4 regions of the Blastococcus sp. SYSU DS0533 genome follow, and region 3 is predicted to be linked to each of the others. Evidence: riboswitches for the same ligand, from Rfam matches in the RefSeq annotation. Region 3 holds a riboswitch; each other region holds the start of a gene.
What was found. Region 3 has a riboswitch for cyclic di-AMP ahead of ACI79W_RS18285 (peptidoglycan DD-metalloendopeptidase family protein). Riboswitches for the same ligand answer to the same signal wherever they lie in the genome.
Positions count from the first base shown of each region.

Region 1: another riboswitch for cyclic di-AMP. It lies ahead of ACI79W_RS03315 (hypothetical protein); the one in region 3 lies ahead of ACI79W_RS18285 (peptidoglycan DD-metalloendopeptidase family protein).
Region 2: another riboswitch for cyclic di-AMP. It lies ahead of ACI79W_RS16910 (NlpC/P60 family protein); the one in region 3 lies ahead of ACI79W_RS18285 (peptidoglycan DD-metalloendopeptidase family protein).
Region 4: another riboswitch for cyclic di-AMP. It lies ahead of ACI79W_RS06980 (C40 family peptidase); the one in region 3 lies ahead of ACI79W_RS18285 (peptidoglycan DD-metalloendopeptidase family protein).

Region 1 is NZ_JBJGZZ010000002.1:41,964-46,292, reverse strand. Features, by position in the region: gene ACI79W_RS03320 (hypothetical protein) at 568-864, shown strand; gene ACI79W_RS03315 (hypothetical protein) at 884-1,759, opposite strand; cyclic di-AMP (ydaO/yuaA leader) riboswitch at 2,013-2,151, opposite strand; gene ACI79W_RS03310 (bifunctional 3'-5' exonuclease/DNA polymerase) at 2,314-3,930, opposite strand; gene ACI79W_RS03305 (DNA-directed RNA polymerase subunit alpha C-terminal domain-containing protein) at 3,943-4,329, opposite strand, start outside.
Region 2 is NZ_JBJGZZ010000016.1:83,902-88,230, reverse strand. Features, by position in the region: gene ACI79W_RS16915 (EamA family transporter) at 1-912, shown strand, start outside; gene ACI79W_RS16910 (NlpC/P60 family protein) at 982-2,055, opposite strand; cyclic di-AMP (ydaO/yuaA leader) riboswitch at 2,072-2,218, opposite strand; gene ACI79W_RS16905 (hypothetical protein) at 2,433-2,747, opposite strand; gene ACI79W_RS16900 (D-alanyl-D-alanine carboxypeptidase family protein) at 2,836-4,329, opposite strand, start outside.
Region 3 is NZ_JBJGZZ010000020.1:26,623-30,951, forward strand. Features, by position in the region: gene ACI79W_RS18260 (STAS domain-containing protein) at 1-59, opposite strand, end outside; gene ACI79W_RS18265 (sigma-70 family RNA polymerase sigma factor) at 56-1,135, opposite strand; gene ACI79W_RS18270 (hypothetical protein) at 1,145-1,429, opposite strand; gene ACI79W_RS18275 (response regulator) at 1,775-2,200, shown strand; tRNA gene ACI79W_RS18280 (tRNA-Ile) at 2,253-2,326, opposite strand; cyclic di-AMP (ydaO/yuaA leader) riboswitch at 2,496-2,626, shown strand; gene ACI79W_RS18285 (peptidoglycan DD-metalloendopeptidase family protein) at 2,651-3,865, shown strand; gene ACI79W_RS18290 (TVP38/TMEM64 family protein) at 3,901-4,329, shown strand, end outside.
Region 4 is NZ_JBJGZZ010000004.1:109,970-114,298, reverse strand. Features, by position in the region: gene ACI79W_RS06990 (biotin carboxylase N-terminal domain-containing protein) at 1-628, opposite strand, end outside; gene ACI79W_RS06985 (helix-turn-helix transcriptional regulator) at 1,052-1,705, shown strand; cyclic di-AMP (ydaO/yuaA leader) riboswitch at 2,072-2,228, shown strand; gene ACI79W_RS06980 (C40 family peptidase) at 2,245-2,766, shown strand; gene ACI79W_RS06975 (hemerythrin domain-containing protein) at 2,816-3,298, opposite strand; gene ACI79W_RS06970 (Rieske 2Fe-2S domain-containing protein) at 3,295-4,233, opposite strand.

The DNA.
Region 1 (4,329 bases), on a different contig from region 3:
TGAACCCCGTCGGGCCCGATCGGCTGGGATCGGCAGCTCACGGCGGGCGACCGCGGGGCCGCCGGCAGCTTCTCGTAGGGTGCCTCGCGGGCCCTCCGGCTTCGACCCCGTCCCCACCGGCAGGCGCACCCGCGTCGTCCTCGTCACCGGCGCGGGCTCCCGGCTCGGCGAGGAGACGGCCCGCCAGTTCGCCGCCCTCGGCACGACCTCGCGCTCTGCGCCCGGCGCACCGACCGGCTCGACGCCCTGGCCGAGGAGATCCGCTCGGCCACCGGTCGGCGGGTGGAGATCGCCGCCCTCGACATCACCGACGCCGACGCGGGTCCCGCGGTCTTCGCCGCGTTCGCCGGGGCGTTCGGCGCACCGACCGGGTGGCCCTCGACGCCGGGCTCGGGAAGGGCGCTGCCCCGGGGACCGGCCGCGCCGACGTCGACCGCGAGACGGGGGTGACCAACTCCGCCGGCGCGCTGGCCCAGACCGAGGCGGCGCCGGAGATCTTCCGCCGGCAGGGCCGCGGACACCTGGTGCTGATCCCCTCGGGCGGCGCTGCGCGGCATGCGCCGGTCGATGACCACCTACGCCGCCACCACGGCCGGCGTCGCCTCGCTCGCCGAGGGCGTGCGCAGCGAGTGCATCCCCGGTGCGGACGTCCCGGTCGTCCACCCCGGCTGCATCCGCTCGGAGATCAACCAGCACGTGCAGCAGCGCACCCGCTGCATGGTCGACACACCGACCGGTGTCCGGGCGGTGGTGGCCGCCGTCGAGGCCCGGCGGACCACGGCGTACGTCCCGGCGTGGCCCTGGGCGCCGATCGGGCTCGCCATGCGGGTGCTGCCCCTGTCCGTGGTCCGCCGGCTCACCTAGGCACCCGGCGCACGGGGGATCAGTTGTAGTTCACGTGCACGTGGTCGAAGTGGTTGGCCGTCGCGCTCCCGCGGTTCTCCATGGCCTTCCAGGAACCGCCCGGCGAGGACAGCATCCGCTGCTGCCAGATGAGGTAGTCCACGCCGAGCTCGTCCCAGTGCGCCCGGTGGTACTCGACGATCGCGTCGCCCAGGGCGGCGTTCGACATCACCATGTAGTCGAGCGCCAGACCCGAGGGGTGCCCGCCCGGGTCGGCCGCGCTGGCGCGGGTGCCACCGAGGGTGATCCCCGCGGCACCGGGCACGTTGCTGACCACGGCGTCGGCCGCGGCCTGGGTCTGCGGCCGGACGTTCCCGGCGGTGTTGCTGATCCGGGCCACGGCCGTGGCCGCCACCGAGGCCGCCGCGGTCGCCGCGGCCCGGGCCTGCGTCGTCGGGCTCGCCGGGGCCGCCGCCGCCTGCCGCTCGGCGGCGGCCGCCGCGGCAGCGGCCTCCTCGGCCGCCTTCTTCTCCGCCTCCGCCCGGGCCAGGGCCTCCGCCTCGGCCTTCTGCCGGTCGAGCTCGGCCTGGTCGGCCGCGGCCTGGGCCTGCTGGGCGGCGACCTGGTCGGCCTCCCGGGTGCTGCGGCTGGCTGCGAGGCCCTCCAGGGGCGCCAGGTCCTCGGTGACGTCGATCGGGCCCGACTGCGCGGACAGGCCGAGCGCCTGCGCGACGCTCACCGACTCCGAGGTGCGGGCCTCGGCCTGGGCGGTCGGCTCGACGCCGACGAGGCTGTTGACCAGGACGGCGCCGGCGACCGCGACGCCGAGGTAGAGCGCCGGTCGGCGGACGGCCGCGGGCGGGCGGCGGAGGGCGAGCGGGCCACGTCGGCCGGTGGTGGTGCTGCGAGGGTCCATGGTGTTCGGGTGCTCCGGGGTGTGAGCGCGACCGGCCGCCGGAGGGCGGGTCGCGGAGGATGCGGACAGCGGGCCCGGGCGCGGGTCACGGGGCCGCCGGGCACCGGGGGGGCCGGTGCGGCTCGACGGCGGGCGACCGGCGGGACGCCGGGCAGCGCGTGCGATCAGATCCGCGGACGCGCCCGGAGGCGGCGGTGCCGGCGGGCGCAGGGTCGTGCGGCGGTGCAGGGGCGCGCCATGCGGCGGCTCTCCGTTTCTTCCGTCTGCCGCCTACCGGGTTAGCTGACGGATTCGGGCGGGAAGCGGCCCTACCCGCGGCGGGACGTGCCCGGCGCAGGATTCACCCCAGTGCTGCGGTGGGTCCCCGGCTCGCCCCGGAAGGCGACTCGGCGGCGCCCGGCGGACCTCCCCGGTGGGGAGTGAACGACCGTCCGGGCCCAGCCACCGTAACCGCCGTTATGCAGTCGTGACAATCAGCAGGCGCGGAATTCCACGACGTGATGTGTGTCGCGGTGACCTGCACCGCCGGTCGGTGGTGTATCGCGCGCGAATCGTCAGCCGGCGTCGGCCCAGGACCGAACGACGGCCACGTCGAGCGGGAAGTCGACGGGGAAGGCGCCGAACAGGAGCCGGCCTGCGGTCGACGCAGCGGCACGGACCGCGCCGGCCACCTCGCCGGCCAGGTGGTCGGGCGTGTGCACCACCACCTCGTCGTGCAGGAAGAACGCCAGGTGCGGCCGCGCCCCCACGTCGCCCTCCCCACCGAGCCGCCAGAGCCGGTTGCGGAGGTCGGCCAGCCAGCACAGCGCCCACTCCGCCCCGGTGCCCTGGACGACGAAGTTGCGGGTGAACCGGCCCCAGGCGCGGCGGGCCCGGTCGCCCTCCTCGTGCGGCCACGCCCCCGGGAGCGGCGACCCCCGCCCGAGCAGGGTGTGCACCACCTCTCCGCGCTCGCCGGTCCGGGCGGCCTCCTCCACCAGGCCGACGGCCCGGGGGTAGCGCCGGGCCAGGCGGGGCAGCATCCGCCCGCTCTCACCCCGGGTGCCGCCGTACATCGCACCCAGGATGCCGAGCTTGGCCTCCGCCCGCGTGGCCACGGTGCCGGCGGCGACCATCCCCTCGTACAGGTCGGCGGCGCGCGCGGCCTCGGCCATGGCGCCGTCGCCGCTCATGCCGGCCAGCACCCGCGGCTCGAGCTGGGCGACGTCGGCGACGACGAACCGCCACCCCTCGTCCGCCACCGCCGCGGGCCGGACGACGGTCGGCACCGACAGCGCCCCGCCCCCGGAGGAGGCCCACCGCCCGGTCACCACCCCGCCGGGCACGAAGACGGCGCGGAAGCGGCCGTCGCGCACCCACGTGTCCAGCCAGGTCCACCCGTTGGCCGTCAGCAGCCGCGAGAGCCTGCGGTACTCCAGCAGCGCCGGGATCCCCGGGTGGTCGAGCTGCTCCAGCGTCCAGGAGCGGGTGTCGGCGACCGGCAGGCCGATGTGCTGCAGCACCCGGAGCAGCTCACCGGGCGAGTCCGGGTTGAGGGCGGGGGCGCCGAACGACGCGCGGATCTCCCCCAGCAGCCGCTCGAGGACCGCCGGGCGCCCACCCGGCAGCGGTCGCGCCCCCAGCAGGCCGGTGAGCAGACGCTCGTGCACGTCGGCCCGCCAGGGCAGGCCGGTGTGCGTCAGCTCGGCGGCCACCAGCCCGCCGGAGGACTCCGCGGCGAGGAGCAGGGCCAGCCGGTCCCGCTGCGGGGAGGCGGCCAGCACCGCCTGCTGGCGCCGGTGCTCGGCGAGCGGGTCCAGCAGGTCGGCCGGGTCGGCGAGCGGGAACAGGGCCGACTCCGGCGGCGGGCCGGGCTGCAGCGCGTCCCACCCCTGGGTGTCCTCCCCGGCGAGCAGGTCCTGGGCCGCGAACGGGGACCGCCGCAGGATCGCGTGGCCCAGCCGGAGGTCGGTGCAGCGCTCGACGCGCACCCCGGCCGTCAGCAGCGCGGGGTACCAGCGGGTCGTGTCGTCCCAGACCCAGCGGACGGGCGCCGCACCGCCCTCGCGCTCCGCCACGTACCCGGCGACCGCCGCGGGGTCGAGGCGGGCGCTGCCTCGACCCGCTCCGCCGGCGTCGAGGTCGACGGCCTCGACCGCGTCGCCGCTGCGCCGGAGCAGGACCCGGTCCACCTGCTGCCCCGCCTACGGGGCGGCAGGGCCACCCCGGCCGAGCAGCCGGTGCAGGCAGCGCGCCGGGAGGCCCAGGACGACCCGGGTGACGTGCACGCCCAGGCGCAGCAGATCGGCGTAGTCCGGCGGGCGGACGGCGACCGGCGGCCCGCCCGCACCGGTCGACGGGCGGGCGGCGGCGGCCGGGGTGGCCGGCGGCTGGGATCGGGAGACCGCGGGCCCGGGCTCGGCGGCCCCGGGCTCGGCGGCCCCGGGCTCCGCGGGCTCGGACGCCGCCGGGACGAGGAGGTCGACCGCCGACCGGCGCCGCGGACCCCGCAGGGAGGCGAACGACGGGATGGCCGGCGCCACCGGGCCCTCCTCCTCGGATCCCGCGTTCCCGCCGTCGGCCGGAACCGG
Region 2 (4,329 bases), on a different contig from region 3:
CGGCCCGCACGTGGGCACCCCCTCGCCGGCGGCGTGGCGACCATGCTCGGCAGCGCCCTGAGCAACCAGGTGGGCGCCGCGCTCGGCGCCCACGCCTTCGGCGCGATCGGGCCACCCGGCGTCGTCGCCGTGCGCCAGGTGGTGGCCGCGGCGGTGCTGCTCCCGGTCGCCCGACCACCGCTGCGGCGGATGACGTGGGCTCAGTGGTGGCCGGTCCTGCTGCTCGCAGCGGTGTTCGGCTGCATGAACCTGGCGCTGTACACGGCGATCGAGCGCATCGGGCTCGGGCTCGCGGTGACGCTGGAGTTCCTGGGGCCGCTCGCCGTCGCACTGGCCGGGTCGCGCTCCCGGTGGGATCTCCTGATCGGCTGCGGTGCGGCAGGCGGGGTCTACGTCCTGATCCTGCCCGGGCCCGCCAGCGACCACCTGGGCGTCGGGCTCGGGTTGGTCGCCGCGGCGTGCTGGGCGGCCTACATCCTCCTGAACCGCGTCGCCGGACTGCGCCTGCCCGGGCTGCAGGCCCCCGCGCTCGGAACCGGCCTGTGCGCCCTGGCCTTCCTCCCCGTGCTGGTGCCCATGGCGGTGGACGGCAGGCTCACCGGGGCGGCGCTCGGCTACGCCGTGGCGGCGGGCGTGCTCTCGTCGGTGGTCCCCTACGCGGCGGACCTGACCGCCCTGCGTGTCGTCCCGCCTCGCTTCTTCGGCGTCTTCATGAGCGTGCACCCGGTGCTGGCGGCGCTGGTCGGCATCGTCCTGCTGGGCCAGGGCTTGCGGGGCCACGAGTGGGCGGGGATCGCGCTCATCGTCGTGGCGAACGCGGCCGCCGTCGCGGTGGCCCGGCCGCGCTCGTCCGTGGCCGATGTCCCCTCCGGTCTGACCGAGGTCGCCGGGACGACCCCGTCGGTCACCTGACCCGCCCGGGGCCCACGAGGGCCGGTGACCCCGGTCGGGATCACCGGCCCTCCGAGCGGTCCGGCGCCGTCAGCCGGCGATGCGCCGGGCGCCGTTGTAGCTGCCCATCGAGTCCAGGCTCGCCACCTTCACCGGCTGGCCGGAGGTGGAGGCGTGCACCATCTGGCCGTTGCCGATGTACATGCCGACGTGGCTCACCGGGCTGTAGAAGAAGACCAGGTCGCCCGGCTGCAGCTCGCTGCGCGAGACGGGCGTGCCCATCTGGCTCTGCGACCGGCTGGAGTGCGGCAGCGTCACGCCGGCCGCGGCGTAGGCGTAGGAGGTCAGGCCCGAGCAGTCGAAGGCGTTGGGACCACCGGCGCCCCAGACGTAGGGATCGCCGATCTGGGCGAGCGCGGTGTTCACCGCGACCTGGGCGGCGGAACTCGGCGCGGTGACGGCGCTCGGGGCCGGCAGGGCGGCGCCGCCGTGCGCCTGCGCCACCTGCTCCTGCTGAGGAGCGGTGAGCGCCTCGTAGCGGCGCTGGTAGTCGGCGATCTTCACCTCCAGCTCCTCCTGCTGGGCGGCGATCTGCTCAACCGTGCGCTCCGCCTCGGCGGCGGCCTCCTCGGCGGCGTCGCGGGACCGCTCCGCGTCCGCGGCGGCCCGCGACACCTCGGTGAGCACCGCGTTCGTGTGGCCGGCGATGGCGTCGAGGATGCCGAGCTGGTCGACGAGGTGCTCCGCCGAGTCGCTGGTCAGCAGGACGTCGAGCTGCGACATGCCGCTGCCGGTGTAGGCGCTGCGGGCCAGCCGGCGGATGTGCCCGTCGAGGGAACCGATCCGGGCCTCCGCCGCGGCAGCAGCCTCGTCGGCGGCCTCGGCCTCGTCCTGGTGGCGGGCCAGGACGACCCGGGCCTCGTTCAGCTGCTCGGAGACGACCTCGAGCTCGTGGCTGGCCTCGGCCACCTGGGCGGCGACCGCGTCGGCCGTGCCGGGGACGGCAGACGCCGCGCCCGGGAGGATGGTGACGGTGACGGCGGTGACGGCGGTGACCAGGAAACCCGATCGCAGCGGGCCGAGGCGACGGGCGCGCGAGCTGCACCGGTCGGCGGGGTGGAGCTGTGCGGGGGCGTGGGTCAGCACTGCGTGAGGGGTCGCCACGAGCGGCGGCTCTCCGTTTCTTCCTCTGCGACCGCCGACCGAGTTAGCTGACGGGTTCGGGCTGGGAAGACTGGCCCTATCCCCCGCACCGGCGGACCGGCTGCGGGAGAACTCACCCCGGAACTGCGGTGGGTCCCCGGTACACCTCGGGCGCCAGTGGTGCGCGCCCGGCGGTGATTAGGCGGTGTCCGGTCGAGGCCATCCATCGACGGATGACAACCACCCGGCCGGACGGCGAGAACCCTAACGACCGCGATGTGACCGTGACAAATGGTGGCGGGAGAAACCCCTGCGACGAGGATCCCCAGGTCAGCGGCGCGCCTCCGGGCCGAGCCCCCTGACGCTGTGTAGCGGCCGCCGTCGGGACGGGCCGCCGGTCACCCCGTGCGCCGGCCCGGGGACCGCCCGCCGTCGTGACCGCCGGCACCGTCCGGGTGCCGCAGCGGGGGCACCAGACCGCCCTCGGCGAGAGCTCGCACGGCCCGCCGTTCCACGTCGTCGAACTCCACCACCACGCCCGGCGGCGGGACGACGACGTCCTCGGCGGCCGGACCGCTGCGAGCGCGCCCGGTCATGGGCACGACCACCGGGTCCACCCCCTGCCATCCCGGCGGGGCCCCGAGCAGCACGGTCACGACGCAGTCGGCGCAGCCGTTCCCGCGGGCGGTGCAGGTGTCGCAGTCGATGAGCATGGCTTCTTCTCTCCTCCGTGGGTCGCTGCGCACGCTAGGAGAGCTCACCGACATTTCCGCGCGCGGTGCCGGCGCGGCCCGGACGGCGTCAGCTGCCGGCGTACTCCCAGTGCCACGGCTCCTCGCGCCCGTTGCCCGGATCGGCCCACGTCGGGTGGAGGAAACCGAACCGGCCGGCGTTGGCGACCATCCACGCGTACTGCGGCGTGCCGAAGGACTGGATGCCGCCGCACAGGTCCACCGCGAGCCCCCAGCCGTGGTTGCTGGTGCCCGGGATCGCCGCCAGGGCCGGCTTCTCCCCGTACAGCTTCACCTGGCCGGCGTAGGTCCGGTAGGAGTCGGTGATGCAGAGCGGGCGCCCGAAGTCGGCGGCGTAGGCCGCCGCCATGGCCCGGTAGGCCGCGGCCGCGTCGCACCGCAGCGTGTGCCCGCCGACGCCCAGGGGGCACATCGCGCTGGGCGGGATCAGGCCGTTCGGGTAGCCGCCCCAGGCCCGGCCGCCGTCGTAGCTGGGCGGGTAGACGGTGTTCCCGCACTCGGTCCGCAGCGCGCCGGCGGTCGGCTCGGGCACGGCGACGGGCGGGCGCTGGCCCAGCACCGGGCGACCGACGCCGAGCACCTGGTCGCCGGGGAGCGTCCGCACCACCACGGCCCCGGCCCGGGCGTCGGCGGTGAGCATCGTCCTGGGGTCCAGCGCGATGCCCACGTGCCCGAGCCCGGACTCCGGCGAGCCGAGGAAGACCAGGTCGCCGGGGAGCACGTCCGCCGGGGCGACGGGCACGGTCCGCGCGAACAGCTCGCCCTGCGTCGCCGGCAGGGGGATCCCGGTCCGGCCGTACACCGCCTGCACGAGGGAACCGCAGTCCCAGGAGTCCGGCCCCGCCGTCCCGGGGGCGTAGGGCTGCCCCAGCGCCTCCATCGCGCCGCCGACCGCCGCCAGCGTCTCCGCGGGCAGGACGAGCAGCGAGGTGGGCCGACCGGGCAGCTGGGCCACCCCGCGCTGGGCCCCGCCCCCGCCCTCGCCCACCGGCACCAGGCGGTCAGGCAGGCCCCGCTCCGGGTCGCGCAGCGCCGACGCCGGCACCTCCGCCAGGCCCGCGGCCCGGAGCTGCTCGACGTAGGCCCGCCAGCTGGCCGCCGTCTGCTCGTTGACCGCGAGCTGCTCCTGCTGCAGCTGGGCCAGCTGCCCGTCGACGACGGCGAGCGCGTCGCCGAGCTCGGCGGTGACCGCCTCGGCCGCCGCCGCGAGCTCGGCCACCCGTGCGCGCACCTGGTCGGCCCGCGCGCGGGCCTGGTCGAGGGCGGCCTGGGCGCGCGCCTGCTCGTCGAGCGCGCCGCGCCGGTGGTCCTCCGCGACGCCGATCACCCGGCCGGCGTGCGCGTCGACCACGTCGAGGAACCCGAGGCCGGAGAGCACCTCCCCGGGGTCGCCGCCGCTGAGCAGCAGGGTCAGCGGGGTGAGGGCGCCGCCGTCCCGGTAGACGGCGGCGGCGTAGTCCGCCACCTCCCGCTGGTGCCCGGCCAGCACGCCCCGCGCCTCGTCGAGGACCGCCTGCGCCTCGTCCACGGCGCGCTGGGCCCT
Region 3 (4,329 bases):
CCCTCCGCCGGCCCGCTCACGGAGCTCCCGGTCGCGCCGCCGTCCGCGTTGCTGGTCATCGCTCTCCCCACCACTTCGTCATGGTCACGGTGGTGCCGCGACCGACCTCCGACACGACGGTGAACTCGTCCATCAGGCGCCGGGCACCGGGCAGTCCCAGGCCCAGGCCTGCGTAGGTGCTGAAGCCGTCCTGCAGCGCCTGCTCGACGTCGGCGATGCCCGGGCCGACGTCGCGCACGACGACGCGGATGCCGCGGCGCGGCTCCTCGAGGATGTCGATGACCACCTCACCGGCCTCGGCGAACTTCACGACGTTCCGGGTCACCTCCGACACGGCGGTGGCGATCGCGGTGAGGTCGGTCGGCGGGAACCCCAGCCTGGCCGCCGCCTCGCGGGCCGCCTGCCGGGCGGCGACGACATCGGCGTCGGCCTGCACCGGGACGCGGACCTCGTCCCCCCGGGACCGGCCGCGGTCCACCAGGGGCCGGCTCAGCCCCGCGCAGAACGCGCACTCCAGCAGGTGGCGGGCGGCGTCCACCTCCCGTTGCCGGCGGCGGTCCCCGGAGGACAGGGCGAGCAGCACCGGCCGGCACCGGTCCGTCGGCGGGTCGGTCGTCTCGAGGGCCAGCAGGTACTCCACGCGCAGCCGCGCCCGCGTGCGGTTGAGCTGCGCCGCCACCGCGCCGGCGGTGGACCCCAGCTCGGCGGCCAGCGAGCGGGTGTCCTGGCCGGCCACCTCGTGGGCCAGCAGGGTGGCGCGTTCACGGTCACCGAGGCGGCGGAGGGCTGCGCTCACGGCCTCGCGGTCCTCGCGCGCGAGCACGTCCGCATCGGGGGCCTCCGACGGGTGCAGGTCGACGACGCGGTGCTGGTTCCGCCGCTGCCGGTCCTGCTCCCGCCAGAGCGAGGTGACGACGTTGCGGGCCGTCACGATCGCGTAGGGCTCGAGCATCCCCGGCTCGATCCGCCCGGCCGCGGCCAGCACGCGCGTCAACGTCTCCTGCACCAGGTCGTCCACGGTGGTGGGGTCGCGGACCCGGGACGCGACGATCCGCCGGACGAGCGGCACGAGCGCCATGAACTCGACCGATCCCGGTCGCTCCTCGGCGGAGCCAGCCGGCCCCGCGGCTGCCATGGCCGGACGCTACAGCCGGTGGGCCTGCACCGCCTCCCCTCCCGTGCGCCGGAACCCGGGCGCGTTCGCGAGGAGCCGCTCCCCGAGGGACCGCCGCTGTCCGGCGCGCTCGCGCAGCAGCGACGCCAGCACGGGGCTGGCGGTGCGAGCCGCGCGGCGTTCGAGGAGCTCCGCGGTCGCCAGGTGACCGGCCGCCCGCCGCGCCCGGGTGCACCGGAGCAGCTGCTCCTGGCGGTGGGGCCTCCCGCCCCCGGGATCCGTGGACCTCCTCCACGGCTGGTGGTCCGTGGTCATGGCGCACCTCGCATCCTCCTGGGCCTGTGCGCAGGTGAGGACGCGGCGACGCGCACGGCATGACGCGGGGGCTGCCGCGCGGCCCGTCGTGACGACCCCGCGCCCACCCCGGGCGGCGCCGCGACGACGGGCGGCCCGGTGCGCGGCGGGGGCGGTCCCCGCGTCATGCCCCGGGCGCTCGCGCCTCGTCCTCGCTGCGGACCACCGTCGCCCACCGCCCTGACCCCGCGGGCGGCGGCGGTGGCTCCGCGCGGCCGCGTCATGCACCGGGGCCCACCGCGTGTCAGTCGTGGCCGGCCTGCCGCGCAGGGTGGGGACCGGGCCGTACCGAGGGGCGGGACGCGGGTGTCCGAGATCAGGGTCGTGGTGGTGGACGACCACCGCTTCGTGCGGGAGGCGCTCACCGACCTGCTGCAGGCAGCCGGTGGCATCTCGGTGGTGGGGCAGTGCGCGGACGGGAGCGAGGTCGCCGACGCCGTCCGGCACCTGCGCCCCGACGTCCTGCTGCTCGACCTGCAGATGCCGGTGGTGGACGGCCTCACCGCGGCCAGCGACGTCCGCACCTCCCACCCGGAGGTGCGCATCCTCTTCCTCACCGGCGGCCTCAGCTCGGCCAGCGTGCAGCGGGCCCGGGCGCTCCATGCGGCCGGTTACCTGCTCAAGGAGGACGACCCCGCCGATCTCCCCCGTCACGTCCGGGCGGTCGCGGCCGGCGGCGCGGCGTGGCACCCGCGCGCCGCGGCCCTGCTCGGTGACCCGGACGGGACATGATCTCCGGCACACCTCGACCGCCCGGCCGGTGGCCGGGAACGCCGACGAACGGTGGGGCGGGTGGGGCTCGAACCCACGACCCAGGGATTATGAGTCCCATGCTCTGACCGGCTGAGCTACCGCCCCGGACCTACCAGCCTGCCAGAAGGCGCCGCAGCACCCGCGTCGCGACCCGGTACCCGAGTGGCGGACCGAGATGGTCCGTTACCTGCCTGTGACATCTGCGGGTTTCGCTTGTACCGTCTCTCGCGGCCCACCCGATCCCGCTCCCGAACCCGGGGGCTCGGGCGGGCCCCGCCGAACTCTGCGGTCTGACCGCCGCGGGGACCGGGGACCCACGTTTCTGGGGTGAATCCGGCCTGCGCCTCCACGGGCAGGCAGGTAGGGCACGTTCCGGCCCGAACCCGTCAGCTGACCTGGTAGGCGGACCGAGGAACGGAGACCGTCGCCTTGGCGACCACGCACCACCTGAAGGGCGTCCTGCGGCGCCCACGCCGGGCAGCCGGCCGGGCGACCATCGCCCTCACCGCACTGCTGTCGCTGTCCCTGCTCGGGGCGCCGGTCTCGTCGGCGGCCCCCAGCGCAGCGCAGAGCGAGCACGACCGCGTCGCCGCGGAGGTCCAGAGCATCGAGCAGCGCGTCCGCGAGGCCGAGGACCGGCTGCAGCAGATGACGCTGCGGGCTGAGGAGGCCAGCGGGGCCGTGCTCGCCGCGCAGGCCGAACTCGACCGCGCCCGGCAGCACGCCGACGCGATCGCCGCCGAGCTCGCCGCCGTCCGGGAGGCCGTGGGGCGCACCCAGGACGACGTCGCCACCCTGGGCCGGGAGGCCTACATGGGCAGCGACGAGGCGTTCACCGAGCTCGAGATGGTCCTGCACGCCGAGGGCCCGGGGGAGCTGCTGCAGCAGGCGGCGACGCTGGACCTGCTCGGTGAGGACCGCGCCCGGGTGCTCGAGGAGCTGCGGGTCGCCGAGGCGCGCGAGGCGCGGCTCGACCAGGAGGCCAAGGCCGCCGTCGCCGAGCGCGACGCCGCGGCGGGCAGGGCCCGTGAGGCGCAGGCGGAGGCCGACCGCCTCCTCGTCGAGGCGCAGGCCGAGTTCGACGCCCTGACGGCGGAGAAGGCGAGCCTGGACCAGCAGCTGCGCGATGCCGAGATCCGGCTGCTGGAGGTCAAGGGGGCCGAGGACGCCGCCCGCGCGTACGACGAGGCGCAGGCGGCGGAGCAGGCGGTCATGACGGTGGCGGCGGCCCCGGGTGGCAGCGGCGCCGCGCTGACCCAGGGCAGGGTCACCTCCTGCTACGGCGCGCGCTGGGGGACCATGCACCTCGGGGTGGACATCGCCGCGCCGATCGGTACCCCGATCTACACGCCCGAGCCGGGCGTCGTGCTGCAGGCGGGGCCGGCCAGCGGCTTCGGGCTCGCCGTCGCGATCCAGCACCCCGACGGGGTCATCACCGTCTACGGCCACGTGAACCAGTTCTTCGTGTCGCCGGGTCAGGTGGTCACCGGCGGGCAGCAGATCGCCGAGGTCGGCAACCGGGGCCAGTCCACCGGGCCCCACCTGCACTTCGAGACGCACCGGGGCGGCCTCTACGCCGACCGGGCCAACCCGGTCCCGTGGCTGGCGCAGCGCGGCATCTCCCTGGGCGGCAGCTGCAGCTGACCGGTCCGGCGCGCGCCCTCGGGCAGTATCGGGGCGTGCGGACGACGGCGGGCAGCACCTGGCTGCGGGCAGCAGGGCTCGGCGCCCTGCTGCTCGGCGGCGGGGTGGCGGCGCTGACGCTGGACCTGCCGTCGGCGGACCACCTGCGGGCGGTCGTGGCCGGCGCCGGCGTCGTCGCCTGGCCGGCGCTGGTCGGCGCCGTGGCGCTGGTCCTGCTGGCGCCGGTGCCGCGGTCGGTGGTCTCGGCTCTCCTCGGGGCGGTCCTGGGCTTCGCCGCGGGGCTGGCCGTCTCCTTCACGGGCGGGCTGCTCGCCGCCGTCCTCGCGTTCGGGCTCGCCCGCACGCTGGGGCGGCCGGCCGTCGCCCGGCTGGTCGGGCCCCGGCCGGCCCGGCTGGCCGGCGGCCGCACCTTCGTCGCCGTGCTGGTGAGCCGGCTGGTGCCGGTCGTGCCCTTCGTCGCCGTC
Region 4 (4,329 bases), on a different contig from region 3:
AGTGGGCGGCGACGTTGAGCCCGCGGCCCTTCTCGTAGGCGGCGGCGACGGCGGCCTCGTAGGCGGCCTGCCGCTCGGCGTCGTCCTCGATGGCGGCGAGCTCCCGGCGCATGCCGAGCCGGACCGCACCCTCCAGGCCCATCGGCCCGAACTCGCTGGTGGGCCAGCCGACGGTGAACCGCGGCACCTTGGTGCTACCGCCGGCCATGGCTTGCGCGCCCAGGCCGTAGGCCTTGCGGAGGACGACCGTCCCGATCGGCACCGAGAGGTTGGCGCCGATGAGCGCCTTGTCACCCAGGACGGCGAGGTCTTCGGGGGCCGGCCCCACGACGGTGACGCCGGCGTCCGCGCAGGCCCGGGTCAGGTCGGGGGTCTCGGAGAGGAAGCCGTAACCGGGGTGCACGAAGGCGCAGTCGGTGGCGAGCGCGGCCTCGACGATCGCCGCGGGGTCGAGATAGGCCGCCGGCCCGCTCCCGAGGAGGACGTGCGCCTCGTCGGCGGCGGCGACGTGCGGTGCGTCGGGCTCGTCGGCGGCGGTGACGGCGACCGAGGCCCATCCCTCGGCGGCGGCGGCGCGGGCGATGCGGACGGCGATCTCGCCGCGGTTGGCGATCAGCAGGCGGGCCACCCGGCGATGCTGCCATGCAGCCCGTCGGTGCTGTGGTGGCGGTGACCGTGGGCAGGCCCCTGTCGCGGACCCGCCGGGGGCGACTGCTGCCCCGGCCGGAGCGGGAGAGGTTGCTCGAGGACAGTCGCCCTCTGCCCCGCGGGCGTGGGCAGAGACCCAAGCGCCCGACCCCCACACCCACCCGCGGCACAGTCGCCCTCTGCCCCGCGGGCGTGGGCAGGGACCCAAGCGCCCGACCCCCACACCCACCCGCGGCACAGTCGCCCTCTGCCCCGCGGGCGTGGGCAGGGACCCAAGCGCCCGACCCCCACACCCACCCCCGGCACAGTCGCCCTCTGCCCCGCGGATGTGGGCACAGAGCGACTGTCCACAGAAGGGCACATGGGGTCGCTCCTCACCGCGCCCGGCGGACACGCTCGGCGAGTGCGGGACGACGGGGTTGCACGGGACTTCGATCTCTGCGGACTGCTGCGGCGGATCCGCCGCCGGGCCGACCTCTCCCAGCGGGAGCTGGCGGAGCGGCTGGGCCTCTCGAAGTCCACCGTGGCCGCCGTGGAGGCCGGTGCCCGCGGCGTGGACGCCCGGCTGCTCGCAGCAGCCGCGGAGCTGGCCGGTCTCCGGCTCGGCCTGCTCGACGAGGCGGGTCACCGGGTGGAGCGCATGGCACCGGGCACCGTCCGCGACAGGGCCGGCCGGCGGTTCCCCGCCCACCTGGACACGATGCTCAGCGAGGAGCGCGCGTGGCGGTGGGAGCACCGGCCCGGGCGACCGCGACCGACGTACACCTTCGACCGGCGGAGTCCCTGGGAGGACGCAGCCGACCGCGCCCGCGGCCGCCCGGACGACCACCTCGTCTCCCAGCCTGGCGACGCGCCGGAGGAGCGCGCCGCGGCCCGGCGGGCCGCCGCCGCGCGACGGCGGCAGGAGGAGCGGCAGCGGCGCTTCGAGTCCGGGGCCTTCCGGCACCTCGACGACGGCTGGACGTGCACGTGCCCGCCGGCGTGCGACGACCTCGACGACGGCAACGGCCGGCCGGCGCACGCCGCGGAGTGCCCGTGCGGCTGCGACGTCGGCTGAACGCCGGGACCGCGGCGCCACGCCGGGCTGCGCGCCGCGGCCCCGCCTCGCCGATCCACGTCGGCCGGCACCCCGCTCCAGCTCCTGGCTACGGCGCCGCTCGATTCGTGCACGCAGCGTTGAGCCACGCCGTCGACAGGAGAAGTACCCGGCCGACAGCAGTGCGTGACGGGATGCCGGTCCAGCGCTCCGGCGGCCGGCGCAACCCCGGTGGTCGGCTGGCGAGTCGCGGTCGGCGCGACGGGCCGGGCAGCACCCGGGAGCGCCGGCGGGCGGCGTGTCGGTCGCGTTGTGACCTTTCCGTGACCGACCTAGCGTTCCCCGCGGTCCGGCCGGGACCCGCCGTCACCACCCCCGGTGACACCCGGACGGACACCGCCGAACCGGGCGCCGGCACCCGCCGTCGTCCGGACCGGGGACCCACCGCAGTCCTGGGGTGAAGCGCCACCGGCCAGTCCGGGGCGCCGGGCGCGTTCCCCGCCCGAACCCGTCAGCTCACCCGGTAGGCGGTCACGGAGAACAAGGAGAAGCCGTCGTCCATGACGACCACTCGCACGTCCACGAACCGTCGTTCCGTCCGCGGGGCCGCCCTCGCCCTGCTCACCGGTGCCGGCATCGCCCTCACCCCGTTCGCCGCCACCGCCTCCACCGGTGACGGCGGGGGCGGCGGTACCGGCACCGTCGTCACCAGCACCGTCGTCGCCCCCAACCACGCCGCGCAGGTCGCCGTCGACACGGCCCTGGCCCAGCAGGGCAAGCCCTACGTCTGGGGCGGCACCGGCCCGGGCGGCTACGACTGCTCGGGCCTGACGTGGTCGGCCTACCAGGCGGCGGGCGTGGAGATCCCGCGGACCTCGCGCGCCCAGTCGACCGCCGGGGTCTACGTCGACCGCGCGAACCTGCAGCCCGGCGACCTGATCTTCTTCTACGACCCGGTGGGCCACGTCGGCATGTACATCGGCGACGGCCTGATGGTCCACTCCTCGACCTACGGCAACCCCGTCGCGGTCGTGCCCGTGGACTCCATGTGGGGCTACAACACCGCGCGTCGCATCGTCTGACGGCTCGGTTCCCCGGCCGTGCCCGCACGGCCGGGGAACGGCCGCTCGGCTACACGTGACGCAGCGTCGCCCGCTTCAGCCGCACGATGAGCCGCATCGCGCCGGACTCCTCGAGCTCCCGCTTCCGGGCACGCAGCTGCTCGCCGAGCTGCTCGAGGCGCTCCTCCCCCAGGGCGTGCGACTGGGGGAACATCCGCTGCTCCTCCTCCATCGTGTGGTGGCGCACCGTCTTCTCGAGCATCCGCACCTCGGTGCTGAACTCCGGGTCGGTGACGTCCATGCGCATGACGGTGGCGACCTGGTCGTCGATCTGCCGGTGCTCGGCATGCGCGAGCGCCAGCAGCGGCGAGACGTCGGGCACCGCCGGGTAGAACAGCTCGTCCTCGATCTGCGCGTGGACCTCGATCTCGCGCAGGAACCGGTCGCGCAGCTCCTCCCGCCGGCCGGCCTGGCCGTCGGTGGTCTCCGCCAGCTCGCGGAGCAGCCCGCGCAGCACGTCGTGGTGCGCGATCAGAACCTCGTCGGCCTTCACCGGGACGCCTCCTCCACCGTCGTGACCGCCGTCGGGGTGCGCCAGCGGGCCCGCCGCCGCACCTCCACCGCGCCGTCGCGGACCCGGGTGTCGTAGCAGGGCAGCGGAGCCGTGGCCGGCCCCTGCGCCGGCTCCCCAGTGTCGACGTCGAACCGCGACCCGTGCCACGGGCAGACCAGCTCGTCGCGGTGCAGCCAGCCCTCGGCCATCGGGCCGCCCAGGTGCGGGCAGCGACCGGCGAGCGCCCGCACCTCGTCGTCGCTGCGGACCAGCACCACCGGGACGCCGTCGGCCGCGACCTCCACCGGCTCGCGGTCGGGGAGGTCGGCGAGGCGGGCCACCGGGGTGAACACCCGCGGGGACCGCCCGGCCGCGGAGTGGTCGACGCCGAGCCGGTGGCGGTAGGAGAGCACCCCGCCCAGGTAGCCGCTGGCGAGCACGAGGGCGTAGCCGGCGGCTGCGGTCACCCGCGCCCGCCCGGGACGACCGCGGCCCCGGTCGGCGAACGACCAGGTGTAGAGCGCCAGCGCGGTGCTGTTGAGCCCACCGTGGACCATGCCTACCCGGCGGGCCTCGTCGTGGGCGTGCTGCCAGTCGGTCAGCCCGGTCGCCGCCGCGCCGACGGCACCGGCGATCCCGAGCCCGACCACCGTGCGCGCCGCCTGCCCGGCACCCGGGCCCCCGCGGCCGGCGGCGGCCAGGCCGTCGAGCAGGGCGGCCGCGCTCCACGAACCGATCGGCACGGTGACCAGGAACGGGTGCAGCGGGTGGCCGAACCAGACGCCGTGCAGCAGGTCCTGCAGCGGGCGGGCGTAGCGGCCGGCCAGCAGGAACGTCAGCGAGATCCCGTGCTCCACCTGGTAGCCGGGCGCGTCGAGCACCTGCCACGCCTCGACGCGGCGCACCGCGCGCTCGAGGAGGCCCCGGACGCTCACGGCTGCACGTCTTCCGTCGGCATGGAGCGACCGTGCCCACGCCGGCGGAGGGGAAAACAGGAGGTGGTCGGCGGGTGCGGGAGGTCGTAGCGTCCC